DNA from 2 places in the Pandoraea sp. PE-S2R-1 genome. Region 1 is predicted to be linked to the other one. Evidence: riboswitches for the same ligand, from Rfam matches in the RefSeq annotation. Region 1 holds a riboswitch; the other holds the start of a gene.
The links. Region 1 has a riboswitch for thiamine pyrophosphate ahead of thiC (phosphomethylpyrimidine synthase ThiC). Riboswitches for the same ligand answer to the same signal wherever they lie in the genome.

Region 1 (7,913 bases):
AAAGCGCTTGCAGAATAGGAGGTGTTTCGACACGTGGAAAGTCACAGTGCCGTAACCGATGTAACCGCCGTATCATTGCCACGAAATCGGCGGATCCTGCCGGTCGTTGTTCCCCGTTCACCGCTCCTTTCTCGTGCGTCGCCATGCCTGACGATCGTGTCCGCCCACCTCACGCCTCCATGCCGACTGGCCCGTCCGCGCCCTCATCCCCGCTCGTCATCCGCCTCGATGCACCGCAGCACGTCGGCGATCAACCGGTGCGGTACCAGAGTCTGTGGTTGTTGATGCGCGTGTATTACGCGGCGCGCTACGAGTCGGCATCCGTGCCGCTTGCCGCGCTCAAATCGCGCTTCGCTCAGGCGGGCGACCTGCGCATGCTGGTGAGCCGGGCGTTCGCCGATTTCGCCGAATGGGGCGTCAGCGCCGGTTGGGGTGACGACCGGCAAGCCGACGCTCGCCTGCTGCCCACTCGCGGACGCGGCAGAGGGCCGTTCTGGCTGCCCAGCCACGAACTTGAGCGAATCGTCGTCACGATTGGCGGCGCCGTGCCCACCGACGAACGGCGCACGCTTGCCACCTTCCTCGGTCTTTCGCACGACACCCCGGCCACGCTCGACACCCCGGCGCTCGACTACGTGATGCAGGACATTGCGTTCTGGCATCACGTCACGCTCGGCAAACGCGACATGCAGGACGGCATCTTCTTCGCGCCGTCCGACCCTGCGCCTCACGGGCGCACCCGCACGCAGCGCACCGGTGCCATTCCGTCGTTTCATGCTGCGCAAGTCTGCGCGGTCGACGACGTTCAGCGCGGCATTGCCCTGCTGGCGGAGACCATCGTGTGGCGTCGCATGGGCGACGTGGCACGCGCGAAACGCACGCTGACAGCGCTCGCCGAGACGTTCGGCGCGAATCAGCCCACGCAGAATGCCTCGCCCACCTTGCGCGCGATGCACTGGATCGTGCAGGCCTGGCAGGCGTATGCCTTGCGCGACGAAGCGGGCGCCTTCGCGCATTTGCAGCGCATCAGCGACGATGCTTCGCTCGCACCGTGCCTCGTCTACAACCCGCGAATTCGATTCGAAACGCGCAACTTGCAAGCGCTGCTGTACAAGACGCACGCCGCACGCCCCGGGCCGCAGCCAGCGCGGGCGCAATCGGCGGCCGACGCCCTCGCCGCATTCTCCGACGCCCTGCAAGCCGCGTTCGAAGCCGACTCCATCGAGCTGGCTCAGCACGTCGCCGCGAATATCGGGCTCTCGCTGTGGCTGTTCTGGCAGGACTCGTTGATCGACCCGGCCCGGCGCCTCGCCGTGAGCGACGTGCAGCGGCAGGCACTGCGCTGGATCGGCTTGTCGGAATGGATTTGCGACCGCTTCGGTGTGGGCGGGAATTCCGTGTGGAATACGGTGTTCCTGCTGCGTATCGCGCGCGGTGCCGTGCCCGTGCGGCGCGACCCCGATCTGGCGACGCTGCGCGCGAGCACGCCGCTGGCCGTCGACGCGTTTCTCGACGCCGTGCAGCCGTTCGGCGCGCCATTCTCGCGCGCCAAGGGCTTTTCGAAATGGACGGATGTGGTGGCGACGACGCTGGCCGACCACGAGGATGGACGCGTGCGCTTCGAGCCGTTGCAGCTCGCCAACTTGTGGTTCGAAATGCTGTGGTTTGCGCTGCATCAGGACGGCGACTCGCCACAGGCCACCCACGCCGCCCAATCGCTCGGGCGTGTGCTGCCGATGCTGCCGCCGCCCGATCGCCGGTTCTTCCGCGACGCGTTACGGCTGATGCCTCGCGAGTTTCAGCGGGAGGTGCGGGTCGCGGAATAGCGTGATCCGCACCCTCTCGTGCGAACGTGCGAACCAGCGATTTAGCGCACGCCCTTCGGCGTCTTCGGCAGTGCCGAGCGGAACGAGATCGCCAGACGGTTCCATGCGTTAATGGTGCTCACCGCGAACGTCAGGTCGGCGATCTGCTTGTCGTCGAAGTGCTCGCGCAGGTCGGCAAAGACGGCATCCGGCACATGGCCGTCCTGCACGTTGGTCACGGCTTCGGTCCACGCCAGTGCGGCGCGCTCCGACGGCGAGTACAGCTCGGTTTCGCGCCATGCATCGAGCAGGTGCAGGCGACGGGCTTCGATGCCGACCTTGAGCGCGTCGGCCACGTGCATGTCGATGCAGAAAGCGCAGCCGTTGAGCTGCGAGGCGCGCAGCCACACCAGTTCCAGCAGTCCATCGGGCAGGCCGCAGTCATGGAAGTAGCCGCTCAGAGCCGCCAGGTGTTCGTAGGCACGCGGTGAGGCCTTGATGTAGTTCAGACGTTGCATTTTTAAGTCTCCGTTGTGTGTCGGGAAGTCAGTCGATGGATGTAACGATACGGCCTCTTGGCCTGCTTCGAAAGAGCCAAAACCGAATAGAATCGGTAGGCCAAAAAGACGCTGGAGACCGTCCCTATGCGCGACACATCCGACCTGAGCGGCCTGCGCCTCGCCGACGCCGCCCAAGCCACCGGCATGCCGACCTACCGCGCGCTGTACGAGCGTATTCGCGAGGGCATTCTCTCGGGCAAACTCGCGCCCTCGTCGCGGCTGCCGTCCACGCGCGCGTTGGCGAGTGAGCTTGGCGTCGCACGCGGCACCGTCGAAGCCGCCTACGAGCGGCTGGTGGCCGAAGGTTTCGTGATCGGACGCGGCGCCGCCGGCAGCCGCGTGAACCCGCACTTGAGTGGCGCACGGCTCGATGCGGCGGCCAAAGCGTTGCCTCGCGACCTCAACCACCGTTCCATCGGAGACGAAAAAACCGCCCGCGCGAACACTGGTGAGCCACCCGCTATCCGTAGCCCTCGCGCGCCGCACCGGAACCATCGCATCGAAAACCCGAGTTACGTGCCGCTCAGCGCGCACGGCACACCATTGCCGTTACAGAACGGCATGCCGGCCTTCGACGAATTCCCCCGCAAGCTGTGGGCGCGCCTTGCCGCACGCCATGCCCGCCACTTGCCAGCCGACGCGCTCAGCTATCAGGATGCCGCCGGTCTGGCGCCCCTGCGCGAGGCCATTGCCGGCTATCTGGCCATTGCGCGCGGCATTCACTGCGACCCGGCGCAAGTCATCGTCACCACGGGCTTTCAGGGCGCGCTGGCACTGATCGCCCGCCTGCTGTTGCAGCCGGGCGACGCCGTCTGGTGCGAAGACCCCGGCTATTTCCGGGCACACGAAGCCTTGCGGATGGTGAATGCAACGCTGGTACCGGTGCCGGTCGACAGCGACGGACTCGATGTCGCCGAGGGTGAGCGTCGTGCCCGCCACGCGCGGCTCGCGGTGATCACGCCCTCGCACCAGTCACCACTGTCGGTGGCGCTATCGCTGGAACGCCGTCTCGCCTTGCTCAACTGGGCGCAGGCCAATCAGGCATGGATCGTCGAAGACGACTACGACAGCGAGTTCCGCTATACCGGTGCGCCGTTGCCTGCCTTGAAGAGTCTGGACGGCGGCGAACGCGTGCTTTACGCGGGTTCATTCGGCAAGGTGCTGTTTCCCGGCCTGCGGCTTGGCTATCTCGTCGTGCCCCCCGCGTTATGCGACGCCTTTACGGCGGCCACCGCGCTGCTCTCCCCGGTGCACGGCTGGATCGAACAGGCGACCGTCACCGACTTCATCACGGAAGGCCATTTCAGCCGGCACATTCGCCGCATGCGGCAACTCTACGGTGAGCGCCGTGCGGCGCTGGCCGACGCGTTGCGGCAGCATCTTCCCGGGCGCATCGAACTCGCACATCAGGCGGGCGGCATGCATCTGCTGGGCTGGATCGAGCCGCATCGCGACGATCGTGCGGTGTGCCGCGCCGCCCACGTCCACGGGCTGGCGCCGGGGGCGTTGTCCTATTTCCGTATCGAGCGGCAATTACCGCCAGCCCTCGTGATGAGCTTCACGAATGTGCCGCAAGCGAGTGCCGACGACGTCGCCAAGCGCCTCGCGCGTGCGTTCGACGACGATGAAAAATCGCGCTGAAGATGACGCAGCGCAGCATTTTTACGTTGTCGCAACAGAACATTTTTCGGATGGTTTTCGGGACACATCGCGCTTGTGTTTGCGTGTCATGTCGGTGTATCGTTGCCGCAAAGCTAGCGCAGGGGTCCTGCAACGTGAGTTGTGGGTGAGAAATACCCTTAGAACCTGATCTGGATAATGCCAGCGCAGGGAGCGTAGAAGTCACTCGCCCCCGTTCATGCTCCTGAGCCGCTTTGCGCCGAATTTGTCGGCGTCAACACGTGCCCCGCCAGGAGACATTGCATGAACGCCAATCCGAAGTTCCTCTCAGCCAACGCGCGCGTGGACGAAGCCGCGATCGCACCGCTGCCCAATTCCCGCAAGATCTATGTGAACGGTTCGCGCCCGGACCTCCGTGTTCCGATGCGTGAAATCTCGCAATCGGACACGCCCACGAGCTTCGGCGGCGAAAAGAACCCGCCGATTTTCGTCTACGACACGTCGGGTCCGTACACCGATCCGGACGCCAAGATCGACATCCGCTCGGGCCTGCCCGCCGTGCGCGCCGCATGGATCGAAGAACGTGGCGACACTGAAGCGCTGCCGGGTCTTTCATCGGCTTATGGCCGCGAGCGTGCCGACGACTCGGCGACGACCGACCTGCGTTTCCCGGGCCTGCACCGCACGCCGCGCCGCGCCAAGGCCGGCAAGAACGTGACGCAGATGCACTACGCGCGTCAGGGCATCATCACGCCCGAGATGGAATACATTGCCATTCGCGAAAATCTGCGCCGTCAGGAATACATCGAGAGCGTGCGCAACGCCGGCCCGCAGGGCGAGCGCCTTGCCAAGCTGCTCTCGCGCCAGCACCCGGGTCAGCACTTCGGTGCCAGCCTGCCTGCCGAAATCACGCCGGAATTCGTGCGTAGCGAAATCGCCCGCGGCCGCGCCATCATCCCGAACAACATCAATCACCCGGAATCGGAGCCGATGATCATCGGCCGCAACTTCCTCGTGAAGATCAACGCGAACATCGGCAATTCCGCCGTGACGTCGTCGATCGGCGAAGAAGTCGACAAGATGACGTGGGCCATCCGCTGGGGCGGCGACACGGTCATGGATCTGTCGACCGGCAAGCACATCCACGAAACGCGCGAGTGGATTCTGCGCAACAGCCCGGTGCCGATCGGCACGGTGCCGATCTATCAGGCGCTCGAAAAGGTCAACGGCAAGGCCGAAGACCTGACGTGGGAAATGTTCCGCGACACGCTCATCGAACAAGCCGAGCAAGGCGTCGACTACTTCACGATCCACGCCGGTGTGCGTCTCGCGTACGTGCCGATGACCGCCAACCGCATGACGGGTATCGTGAGCCGTGGCGGTTCGATCATGGCCAAGTGGTGTCTCGCACACCACAAGGAAAGCTTCCTGTACACGCACTTCGAAGAGATTTGCGAAATCATGAAGGCCTACGACGTGGCCTTCTCGCTGGGCGATGGCCTGCGTCCGGGCTCGATTTACGACGCCAACGACGAAGCCCAGCTCTCGGAACTGAAGACGCTCGGCGAACTCACGCAAATCGCGTGGAAGCATGACGTGCAGGTGATGATCGAAGGCCCGGGCCACGTGCCGATGCAGCTCATCAAGGAGAACATGGATCTCCAGCTCGAGTACTGCGACGAAGCCCCGTTCTACACGCTCGGACCGCTGACGACGGACATCGCCCCCGGCTACGACCACATCACGTCGGGCATCGGTGCCGCGACCATCGGCTGGTACGGCACGGCCATGCTCTGCTACGTCACGCCGAAGGAACACCTGGGTCTGCCGAACAAGGACGACGTGAAGGAAGGCATCATCACGTACAAGCTCGCAGCACACGCGGCCGATCTGGCCAAGGGTCACCCGGGCTCGCAGATTCGCGATAACGCGCTGTCGAAGGCTCGCTTCGAGTTCCGCTGGGAAGACCAGTTCAACCTCGGTCTCGATCCGGACAAGGCGCGCGAATTCCACGACGAGACGCTGCCGAAGGATTCGGCCAAGGTGGCGCACTTCTGCTCGATGTGCGGCCCGCACTTCTGCTCGATGAAGATCACGCAGGACGTGCGCGACTACGCTGCCAAGCAAGGCCTCACGGAAGAAGCCGCGCTCAAGCAAGGCATGGAAGTCAAAGCGGTCGAGTTCGTGAAGAAGGGTGCCGAGATTTATCAACGCACCTGATTGATGCTTTGATCGGTGCGTTGAATGGTACGGTCTGGCAGCGCTGTTGATTAGCGGTTGTTTTGCCGCTGATTGGTAGCTGACCGGCAGATGATGTGCCAATGAGAAAACGCGTCCGGGAGTGATCCCGGACGCGTTTTTTATGCGTTATACGTTATGCGTTAGTGGTGCATCAAACATCGGAATAGTCGTAGTTCTCCTCGGCATCATTCCCACCGAACGCTTTGATCGTGGGCACATTCTGGGCCGTCATTTCATTGCGCAGGCGCCGGCAGGCTTCGTGCGGACGCAACGACGTGTGCATCGAAGTCGCCAGTGCGGTGAAGGACTGTGTATCGGTCACGGGTAACCGTGCCGACTGCATGACGTCCGCGTGCCGCATGCCCCAGTGACCGTCGCCGATCTGTTCGATACCCAACGCCAGTTTGGCCCAGTCGTTGGAACACACGGCAACCGTTGCGGGAAGGTCGTTGCGAGCCATCGCCTGCTGCATCGGCGAGCCCGTGGAAAGCGCGACACGCAGCATCCAACCGGTCGCGTCCGGCGCCGGCAGCAAGCGGCGGCCTTCATGCAGGTGCTGGTTGATCTGTTGGATGAACGTGCTCACGGGATCTCGTACGCGGCAAACCTGCGCCCACTCTTTCTTGCCGACCAGATCGGGCTTGCCGGTCCAGCGGCGCGCTGTATCGCCCACTGATTTCGCGACATCTGAACGGAGCACCTCGTAAGCCGACGTACTGTTGCGTCCGTCCGTACCCAACAGCGCGCTGCCCACGACCTCGCTGCACACTTGCGCGCGTTCGCTGCGCGCCTCCGGCATGATCACCGGATGATTCCTCAGACCGGCGGCACTCGGGTTGGCGTCGAATCCAGCCGGTCCCGCACAGACATACAACGTTTGCAGCGCCGAGGGGCACAGGACGGGCGCCGCGCGCTGGGTGCCATTCGTCTTCGGCAATGCCGCGAAGGCTTCGCCCGAACCGGCTGGACGATCGGCAAACGCGGACAACACTGCCGAATCGGGTCGGTCGCTGTTCGGTTTCGACGGGGAACCGGTTGCGGTCGCCACATCGCGAAGATCCGCCCGCATGGCGTTTGCCAGCGCTACCAGCGATGCCGGTAGCGCGCTGGCGCGGATCTGCTGTGCCGGGTGCCCATCCCTGGCGCTTTCGACACCTTGCAGCGGAAAGTCTCGATCGAGCGCGGGCCGCGTGTTTCGAACCAGACTGTTCGCGAGCAGTGCTTGTGACAGTGAATGTGTGGCCAGTCCATGCAGCCCGGCAAAAAGCGGTTGCAAGCCATTCATCGTGAAGTCCTCCGTCAGTGCGGTGAGCGTGGCCATCGACCACGGCCCCGACAAGGTGTCGGAACGGCGTTCACGATGCCCGACGGGCATGGGTGTCACTGTCGGTTCTGCGCACGCGCACTCCCCGCTCGCGCAAGCCACCGCCCAGTAGGAGACAGTGAACGTCCGTCGCGCAACGCGAACGTTGCCGGGGTGCCGCTGTCGGGGCGACATGGACTTATGGCATGCTATCGGTCAGCGGCACAGCCGACGCGGCTGCTGCGCCCCCGTGGATTCGCCCCACACGCGAACGCTCCGGGGACGCGCTTTCCGCACCCCAGCCCGAAGGCATCTCAAAATGATGGCCACCCGGCCTTGTTTCGAAATGTCTCCGCGCAACCGGTTTCGCCCTGTCTTGGGGCG
Region 2 (7,913 bases), on a different contig from region 1:
GGCCTTCGGTAATGAAATAAATGTAATCGGCGATAGCGAAAGTCTCGGAAACATCGTGCGACACAATGATCGACGTGGCGCCCAACGCATCGTTGAGCTTGCGAATCAGGTTCGCCGTGATGCCCATGGAGATCGGGTCGAGACCGGTGAACGGCTCGTCGTACATGACCAGATCCGGATCGAGCGCAATCGTGCGCGCCAGCGCGACGCGTCGCGCCATGCCGCCCGAAATCTCGGCCGGCTTCATGTCGCGCGCCCCGCGCAAGCCCACGGCGTTGAGCTTCATGAGCACCAGATCACGAATCATCTCTTCATCGAGACGCGTATGTTCACGCAGCGGAAACGCCACATTGTCGAACACCGTCATGTCGGTAAAGAGCGCGCCAAACTGGAACAGCATGCCCATGCGGCGGCGCAACTTGTACCAACCGTCCCGGTCCAGCGACGACACATCGGTGCCATCGAAATCGACGACGCCACGGCTGGCATGGACCAGACCGCCGATCAGGCGCAGGACCGTGGTCTTCCCACAGCCGGAGCCGCCCATGACCGCAATGACCTTGCCGCGCGGAAACCGCATGTTCAGCCCGGAAAGGACGAGGCGTTCGCCATAACCGAAGCTAACGTCGCGCAATTCGAGCAGATTTTCCGTATTCGGGATAGGCACGTTTCGGGTCTTATAGTGCGGCGCAAAACGCCAATTATAGGGGGGAATGCCGATCGATGCCGTCCACGGGGAGGCTGTGACAGGCAGTACTGGCAGTTGCCCGCGGGATTTTACAGGCGGGCGGCCGGCACCGCAGAACCCCGTTCCGATGCGCGTAACGGGGAAAAACGTAACCCCGGCAAGGACTTAGGAAGGGTTTGATCGGCGCAGCTGTTGCGCCGTTGCTACAATATGCCGCTTTGGGCAATAAACCATTGATTGTTATGCAGTCTTCTCCGGCCGGGCCTGACGCCAGCGCGCCTGCGCCCTCGACTCGATTTCAGACGCGTCCGATGCGCCCCGCCGACCTTCCCCAAGTGTTGGTGGTGCAGGCACAGGCCTATGGCGACGTGATGCTGGAATCGGAAGCCACGCTGGGCTCGCGTCTGGCGCTGTCCCCCGCCACCTGCTGGGTTGCCGTGGATGAAGCCGCCGTGGTGGCCGGGTATCTGTTCACGCATCCGTGGCAACTCGCCGCCCCGCCACCGCTCGACATGGCACTCGACGCCCTGCCCGATGCCCCCGATTGCTGGTACGTCCACGATATGGCGCTCGCGCCACGTACGCGAGGCGCGGGCGTAGCGGCTCGCCTGTACGAAGCCGCATTGGCCTCGGCACAGACACTTGGGCTTGCCGCCTCCGCGCTCGTTGCAGTGCAGCAATCGCAAGGCTTCTGGGCGCGTTTCGGCTACGTGGCCGCTGCCGACGTCTCACCGCTGATCGCGGCGAAGCTGGCCGGTTACGGCGACGGCGCGGTGTTCATGACGCGTACGTTGTAATTCGGGCGGCAGTGCACGGCACATCGCCGCCACCCTCACCACCTCCCGCACACGACGTCACGCCCTCACCCGTCGTCATGCCCGTTTCGCAAATTCCGTTTGCATGCCCTTGACGGCCACTGCCACGTCGGCGGCCTCCGTCACGGCGCGCACCACAGCCGTGCAACCCACGCCAGTCTCCAGCACCTGCGGCAAGTTCTGCGCATCGATGCCGCCGATGGCAACGAGCGGGTAGTGCGGCGAAATCAGCTTCACGTAGCGCGCGAGCTTGGCCAGCCCTTGCGGCGCGGTGGCGATGACCTTGGTCGTCGTCGGGAACACGGCCCCCACGGCCAGATAGCTCGGGCGGAAGTGGTGAGCCGCGAGAATCTCGTAATAGCCGTGCGTGCTGATGCCCAGTCGCATGCCGCTTGCGTGCAGCGTTTCAACTTCAGCGGCGGAAAGCGCCGCCATGTCCTCCTGCCCCAGATGCACGCCGTAGGCGTTTGCCTTCGCCGCTTCGCGCCAATGGTCATTGATGAACCATGCGCTGTCGTGTGTCACGCGCTTGCCGGCGGCCACCGTGCGCGCGATCTCCGACGTTAGCGCGGGATGGGCCGGGTCCTTGACGCGAAGCTGCACGGTGCCGACCTGAAGGTCAGCCATGCGCTCGCACCAGTCGGCATCGGGGAGGACCGGGTACAACCCCAGCCGTGCCGGACACGCGGGAAATTCACCGGGGCTCGGCACCTGACCAACCACTTCCGGGAACGTCGCCAACACCGTCGGCCAATCCCCCAGTGCGTCGGCATCTTCTGCCCGCGCATGGCTTCCGTCGGTACGCCACGCGCGGCCAAGCACGAGTGCGTCGTGCGGCGCAAAGCCGCAATCGAGAAACGCGGCGAACGCGGGGAAAAACGCAGGATCGTCCACGCCGGCCACGCGATAGATCTCGCCGTCCGCATACAACGTGTCTTCGACGCCACCGCGCGGCAACGCACGCGAGCACAGCACAACCGCACCCGCCGCACGCCACACGTCGATCTGCACCGAGGTGCCGGTATCCAGTGCACCTTGCGGCGTCAGCGGCCACCAGAACACGTCACCTTTGGCAAAACCGCCCGGCGGCACCTGCGCGTGCAGTCGCCATTGCGCGGTAGTCCGGGCATCCGGCCAAGGCGCGAGACGAGCGCGGATCGCGCTGGCCGCCTGTTGCCACGCCAGCGCAAGCGGCGCATCCGCCGGCAGGCACTGCACGTGATGCAAAGGATCGATATGCCCTGAATCACCGGGCGTTCGTGCAGCCGCGCGGGCGGACATCGTCATGAGTAGTCCTTGCTGTGCCAGAACGGCACGCCGACCACCGGCGTGCTGGCCTCGGCGCTCTCGCGCTCGGCCATCGGCCCGGCGAGCCACGCACTGCGACCCGCCTTGATGGCAGACGCGAACGCACCGGCCATTTCCACCGGTTGCGCCGCCAGCGCCACGGCCGTGTTCAGCAGCACGCCATCGAAACCCCATTCCATCACCTGACAGGCATGCGACGGCAGACCGAGACCCGCATCGACGATGAGCGGCGTGTCGGGCAGGCGATCGCGCAGCAAGCGCAGGCCATACGGATTGATCACACCCTTGCCGGTGCCGATCGGCGCGCCCCACGGCATCAGCGCCTGACAACCGACGTCGAGCAGACGGCGGCACAGCACCAGATCCTCGGTGCAGTACGGCAGCACCTTGAAGCCGTCGCGAATCAATTGTTCAGCGGCCGTGACGAGACCAAACGGGTCGGGCTGCAACGTGTAGTCGTCACCGATGAGTTCGAGCTTGATCCAGTCGGTCTCGAACACTTCGCGCGCCATTTGCGCGGTGGTCACCGCTTCCTGGACGGAATGGCAGCCCGCCGTATTGGGCAGCACGGGCACGGCGAGGCGTCGCAGCGTGTCCCAGAAATGGCTTTCCGACGCCTGCGCGCCGGTGCCCGAGAGTTGACGGCGCAGCGCCACGGTCACCATGCCGGGGCGGGCGGTGTCGATGGAATCGTTCAGCGCCTGCAACGACGGATAGCGCGCGGTGCCGAGCAAAAAGCGGCTGCCGAAGCGGGTGTCATAGAGGGTCAGCGCGTCGCGCGTGCTGCCTGCGGCCACGTTGGCCGATTCGGTAATTGCGTTCATTTCAGCCTCCGGCGACCGGTTGCACGACATCGACTTTGTCGCCCGGCACGAGCGCGCGCGCAGCGTATTGGGTCTTGGGCACGAACTGCCCGTTCACGGCGGCCGCGAACGGCGGCTTGGCGCCGTAGGCCGCCAGTGCGTCGGCAAGCGTTGCCGCGTCTGCCACGCTCAGCGTCTGTTGATTGATCTGGATATCCATTGCGTACTGTTCCCTCTCAAGCCCGGCGGAACAGGTCCGGCCAAGGCCGGCTTGCTCGCCACGTCTCCCAATCGAGCGCGTCTCCTACTGCCGTTGGCGCGCCCTTCGTTTGCATCAATGCCTGCGCCAGTGCGCACGCTTCGCCCGTCACCGCCGGCGCCAGCAGATAGCCGTGCCGGTAGAGGCCGTTCACGCGCAACAGCCGCGCACCGTCCCACTGCACGCGCGGCAGGTGATCGGGCAGCGCCGGGCGGCAGTTGACGTTCAACTCGACGATGCGCGCCTCACCGAACGCAGGGTTCAGCGAATGCGCCGCCGAGAGCAATTCGAGCGCCGAGCGCACCGTCATCGGCGACATGTCTTCAGATTCGAGCTCGGTCGCGCCGATCACATAGAGATCGTTCTCTTTAGGCGCGATGTAGATCGGATAGCGCGGATGCAGCAATCGCACCGGACGGCGCAGGCCGATCCCCGGCGCGTGAATGCGCACGACTTCGCCGCGCACACCGCGAAGCTGCGTGAGCGCAGCGCGTGCGCCCAGGCCGCGACAGTCGATGACGAGACCCGCGTCGGGGTAGTCCCCTTCGGTAATTTCGGTGTTCCAGTGCAATTCGGCACCGGCTTTTGCCAGCCCAGCGGCGAGTGCACGCAGCAACTGGCGGTTATCGAGCTGGCCCTCGTTGGGCAGCAGCCAGCCTTCCTGAAAGCGTCCGGCGAGCGCGGGCTCGACTTCGGCGAGCGATTTCGCCCCTTGGCCGCCGAGGCGTTCTACACCACCACGCAGCAACTCAGGCGGGGCGTTGGCGCGCATGCGGCGGTCGAACATCACGGCTTCGGCGCGGTCGGGCTGGTGCCACACGACGAGCGTGCCGTTGCGTTGGAAAAACACGTGTTCGGGCAGGCCGTCGATCAGCCCGGGCCAGCGCTCGAGCCCGACGGCGCCCATTTCGACGATGCTCGGCTCGGCCACGGCCGCTTCGGCCAGCGGCGCGAGCATCGCGGCGGCGACCCAGCCGGCGGCAGACGAGCCGTCGGCATCGCCGCGCTCATAAAGCGCGACGCGCGCGCCGGCGCGAATCAGTTGCCACGCGACGAGACGGCCGGACAGCCCCCCGCCGAGCACGGCAACGTCGGGACGTGAAGTCGTGGCGCTCATACGCGCACGCCCGCACAGGCCATCTCGGCGTGCAGGCACTCAGGGCAATGCGAAGGAATTTGCGGAAGGTAACGCATGGGGTCCTTTCCTCATGAAAGCAAAAGGACGAAACGGTGCCAGGCACCTTACCCCACTGGAGGAGTCGGAAACTTCCCACGCCGGTATTACCCGGGTCGGGTGCAAAGGGTCTCTCTCAGCCCCGCGATCGTCACGCATGGTCTACACCCGCGTCAGATACGGAGCACCCCTGTTTCGCCCGCAGCCATTACAACATAGATGCCGACGCCCGTGCAAGCTGGCTTCCCGGGTGGGTAGACGCTCGACGCGTCTCGTTTTTTGACGTTTTTCCCGGGCGTTGTAACAGCGCGTAAACTGAATTTCGGCGTGACGCGAGCCCTGGGCCGGGAATCGTGCAACACACTGAGGAAGACGACGGTCAAACGAACCGTCGGGTACCGGTGAAGCCGTCGGGGCGTCATCGGGCACTCGATCCGGAACACGCGCGGCCGCGCGCCTCCGGGCACTCCCCATAACACGTTGCACCACTGCGGCAACGCCGCCAGACGATCATGGCCCACACGCCGACGCCACCCACGCCACCCGCCTCGCCGGAGGTTCCGCCGCCGGGCGCCACCGATCCGGCGAAGCCGGCGCCAACGCCCCCGAAATCGCCCACGGCATGGCAACTGATCCGGCCGTACTGGGTCTCCGAAAAGCGTTGGGAAGGACGCCGCCTGCTGCTGCTCGTGATCGCCCTGAATCTCGCGGTGGTGTTCATCAACGTGCGCCTGAACGCGTGGAACGCGCGCTTTTACGACGCCCTCGACAAGCGCAACTGGCCGATCTTCACTTCGTCGCTGATGGAGTTCGCCGTGCTGGCGTTCAGCTTCATCATCATCGCGACGTTTCGCACGTACTTCCGGCAGATGCTGGAAATCAAGTGGCGGCAGTGGGTTACCGATACGAATCTGACGAAGTGGTTCACGCGTCAGGCGTATTACCGCATCGAGCGCGATCATCTGGCGGACAACCCCGACCAGCGTATTTCCGAGGACATTCGTACGCTGGTGAATTCCTCGCTGGCGCTCTCGCTGGACCTGCTGACCACGCTCGTCTCGCTGTTCTCGTTCGTGACGATTCTCTGGACGATTTCGGGTGCCGTCTCGTTCGCGCTTGGCACGATGAACGTGACGGTGCCCGGCTACATGGTCTGGGTCGCGGCCCTGTATGCCGTGGTCGGCTCGTTCTTCATCTTCAAGGTCGGCCGCCCGCTCGTCGGACTCAGCTATCGCCAGCAACAAGTGGAAGCCGACTTCCGTTTTCTGCTGGTACGGCTGCGTGAAAGCTCGGAGCAGATCGCGCTGTATCGCGGCGAAGGCGCGGAGCTTTCGCGCCTGAAATCGGCCTTTGGCGCGGTGCGCGACAACTGGTGGCAGATCATGGTCGTCACCAAGCGGCTGATTTTCGCGAACTCGATTTACGGTCAGATAGCCATCGTGTTTCCGATCATGGCAGCGGCGCCCCGGTACTTCGCGGGCGCCTTCACGCTGGGCGTGCTGATGCGCATCATCGATGCGTTCGGACAGGTCAGCGATGGTTTCTCGTGGTTCGTGAACAGCTTCACGACGCTGGCCGACTGGAAAGCCACGATCAACCGGTTACGGGAATTTACACGCGTGATCGACGAACCGCCGCGCGCCGGCGGCATTGCGGTGGTCCCCGCGCAGGCCGGTGCAGCACCCGCGTTCACCGCCACCGATCTGCAACTCGCGCTGCCGAACGGCGCACCGCTCGCGAACGTCGGCTCGTTTGCCTTCGCACGCGGCTCGCGCTGGCTGGTGCGCGGGCGCTCCGGCTGCGGCAAGAGCACGATGTTGCGCGCGCTGGCCGGGCTGTGGCCATTCGGCAGTGGACAGGTCGACGTGCCCGCCAATGCGCGCGTCCTGTTCCTGTCGCAACAGAGCTATCTGCCGATCGATACGCTGGCGGCTGCGCTTGCCTTCCCGTCGCCGCCGCAAAGCTTTACCGATGCGCAGTATCGCGATGCACTCGCTGCGGTGAGCCTCGGGCAATACAGCAACGATCTGCAAACCGTCGCGCATTGGGCACGGCGTCTGTCGGGCGGCGAACAGCAACGGCTCGCGGCAGCCCGTGCGCTGCTTCAGAAACCCGACTTCCTCTTTCTCGATGAAGCGACCAGCGCGCTCGATGTCGAAACCGAGGAAGCCGTGTACGACGCGCTGCACGCTAATCTTCCCGATACGACGATGGTCAGTGTTGCGCATCGCGAGACACTCGGCCGATTCCATCAGCACACCATGACGCTGCATCCTGTCGAGGAGGTTGCGCCACCGCGCGCGGTTGGCGCGGCATAGTGATTTGCGCCTCGTTTCACCGCTGCTTTCGGCATTCGCACAACGGTATTGGCCGCGTCTTTGTTCACTTCCTAATTAATATTGACGCGGCTATTCCACGCCTCGCCCCGTTTGGCATAATCACACGCACCCTCCGCTTTATCCGGGCTCACTGTGATTACCCCTACTTCTTCGTCCGGCGGCCACGCCAGACGCACTATCGTCGTGACCGGTGCCGCCTCTGGCATCGGTGCCGCCATCGCACGACACCTCGCCGCCCCCGACACGCAACTTCTGCTGCACACACGCGGCAGTTCCCCTGAGAGCCAACAGCGGCTCGCCGACGTTCGCACCCTGTGCGAATCGCTCGGCGCGAACTGCGCTGTGTGGCTGGGCGATCTCTCGGATGTGTCTGCGGCCGCGCGACTGATCGACGCCGCCCGCGACGCCTTCGGCCCTATCGATCAGATCGTCAGCAATGCGGGTTTCGCGACACGCCAAAGTCTCGCTGACATCGACGACGAGGCCTTTGCTCACGCACTGGCGGCCATGCCCGGCACCTTCGCCGC

Region 2: linked by a shared signal. The riboswitch ahead of CDV44_RS00790 (FAD-dependent oxidoreductase) and the one ahead of thiC (phosphomethylpyrimidine synthase ThiC) in region 1 are both predicted to bind thiamine pyrophosphate.

What each region holds. Positions count from the first base shown of each region.
Region 1 is NZ_NGUR01000017.1:363,534-371,446, reverse strand. Features, by position in the region: gene CDV44_RS25625 (hypothetical protein) at 180-1,826, shown strand; gene CDV44_RS25620 (carboxymuconolactone decarboxylase family protein) at 1,868-2,323, opposite strand; gene CDV44_RS25615 (PLP-dependent aminotransferase family protein) at 2,450-4,006, shown strand; TPP riboswitch at 4,117-4,215, shown strand; gene thiC (phosphomethylpyrimidine synthase ThiC) at 4,289-6,205, shown strand; gene CDV44_RS25605 (hypothetical protein) at 6,378-7,610, opposite strand.
Region 2 is NZ_NGUR01000002.1:170,389-178,301, forward strand. Features, by position in the region: gene CDV44_RS00765 (ABC transporter ATP-binding protein) at 1-661, opposite strand, end outside; gene CDV44_RS00770 (GNAT family N-acetyltransferase) at 1,000-1,485, shown strand; gene CDV44_RS00775 (thiamine phosphate synthase) at 1,561-2,790, opposite strand; gene CDV44_RS00780 (thiazole synthase) at 2,787-3,635, opposite strand; gene thiS (sulfur carrier protein ThiS) at 3,637-3,834, opposite strand; gene CDV44_RS00790 (FAD-dependent oxidoreductase) at 3,851-4,990, opposite strand; TPP riboswitch at 5,124-5,249, opposite strand; gene CDV44_RS00795 (ABC transporter ATP-binding protein/permease) at 5,560-7,365, shown strand; gene CDV44_RS00800 (SDR family oxidoreductase) at 7,522-7,913, shown strand, end outside.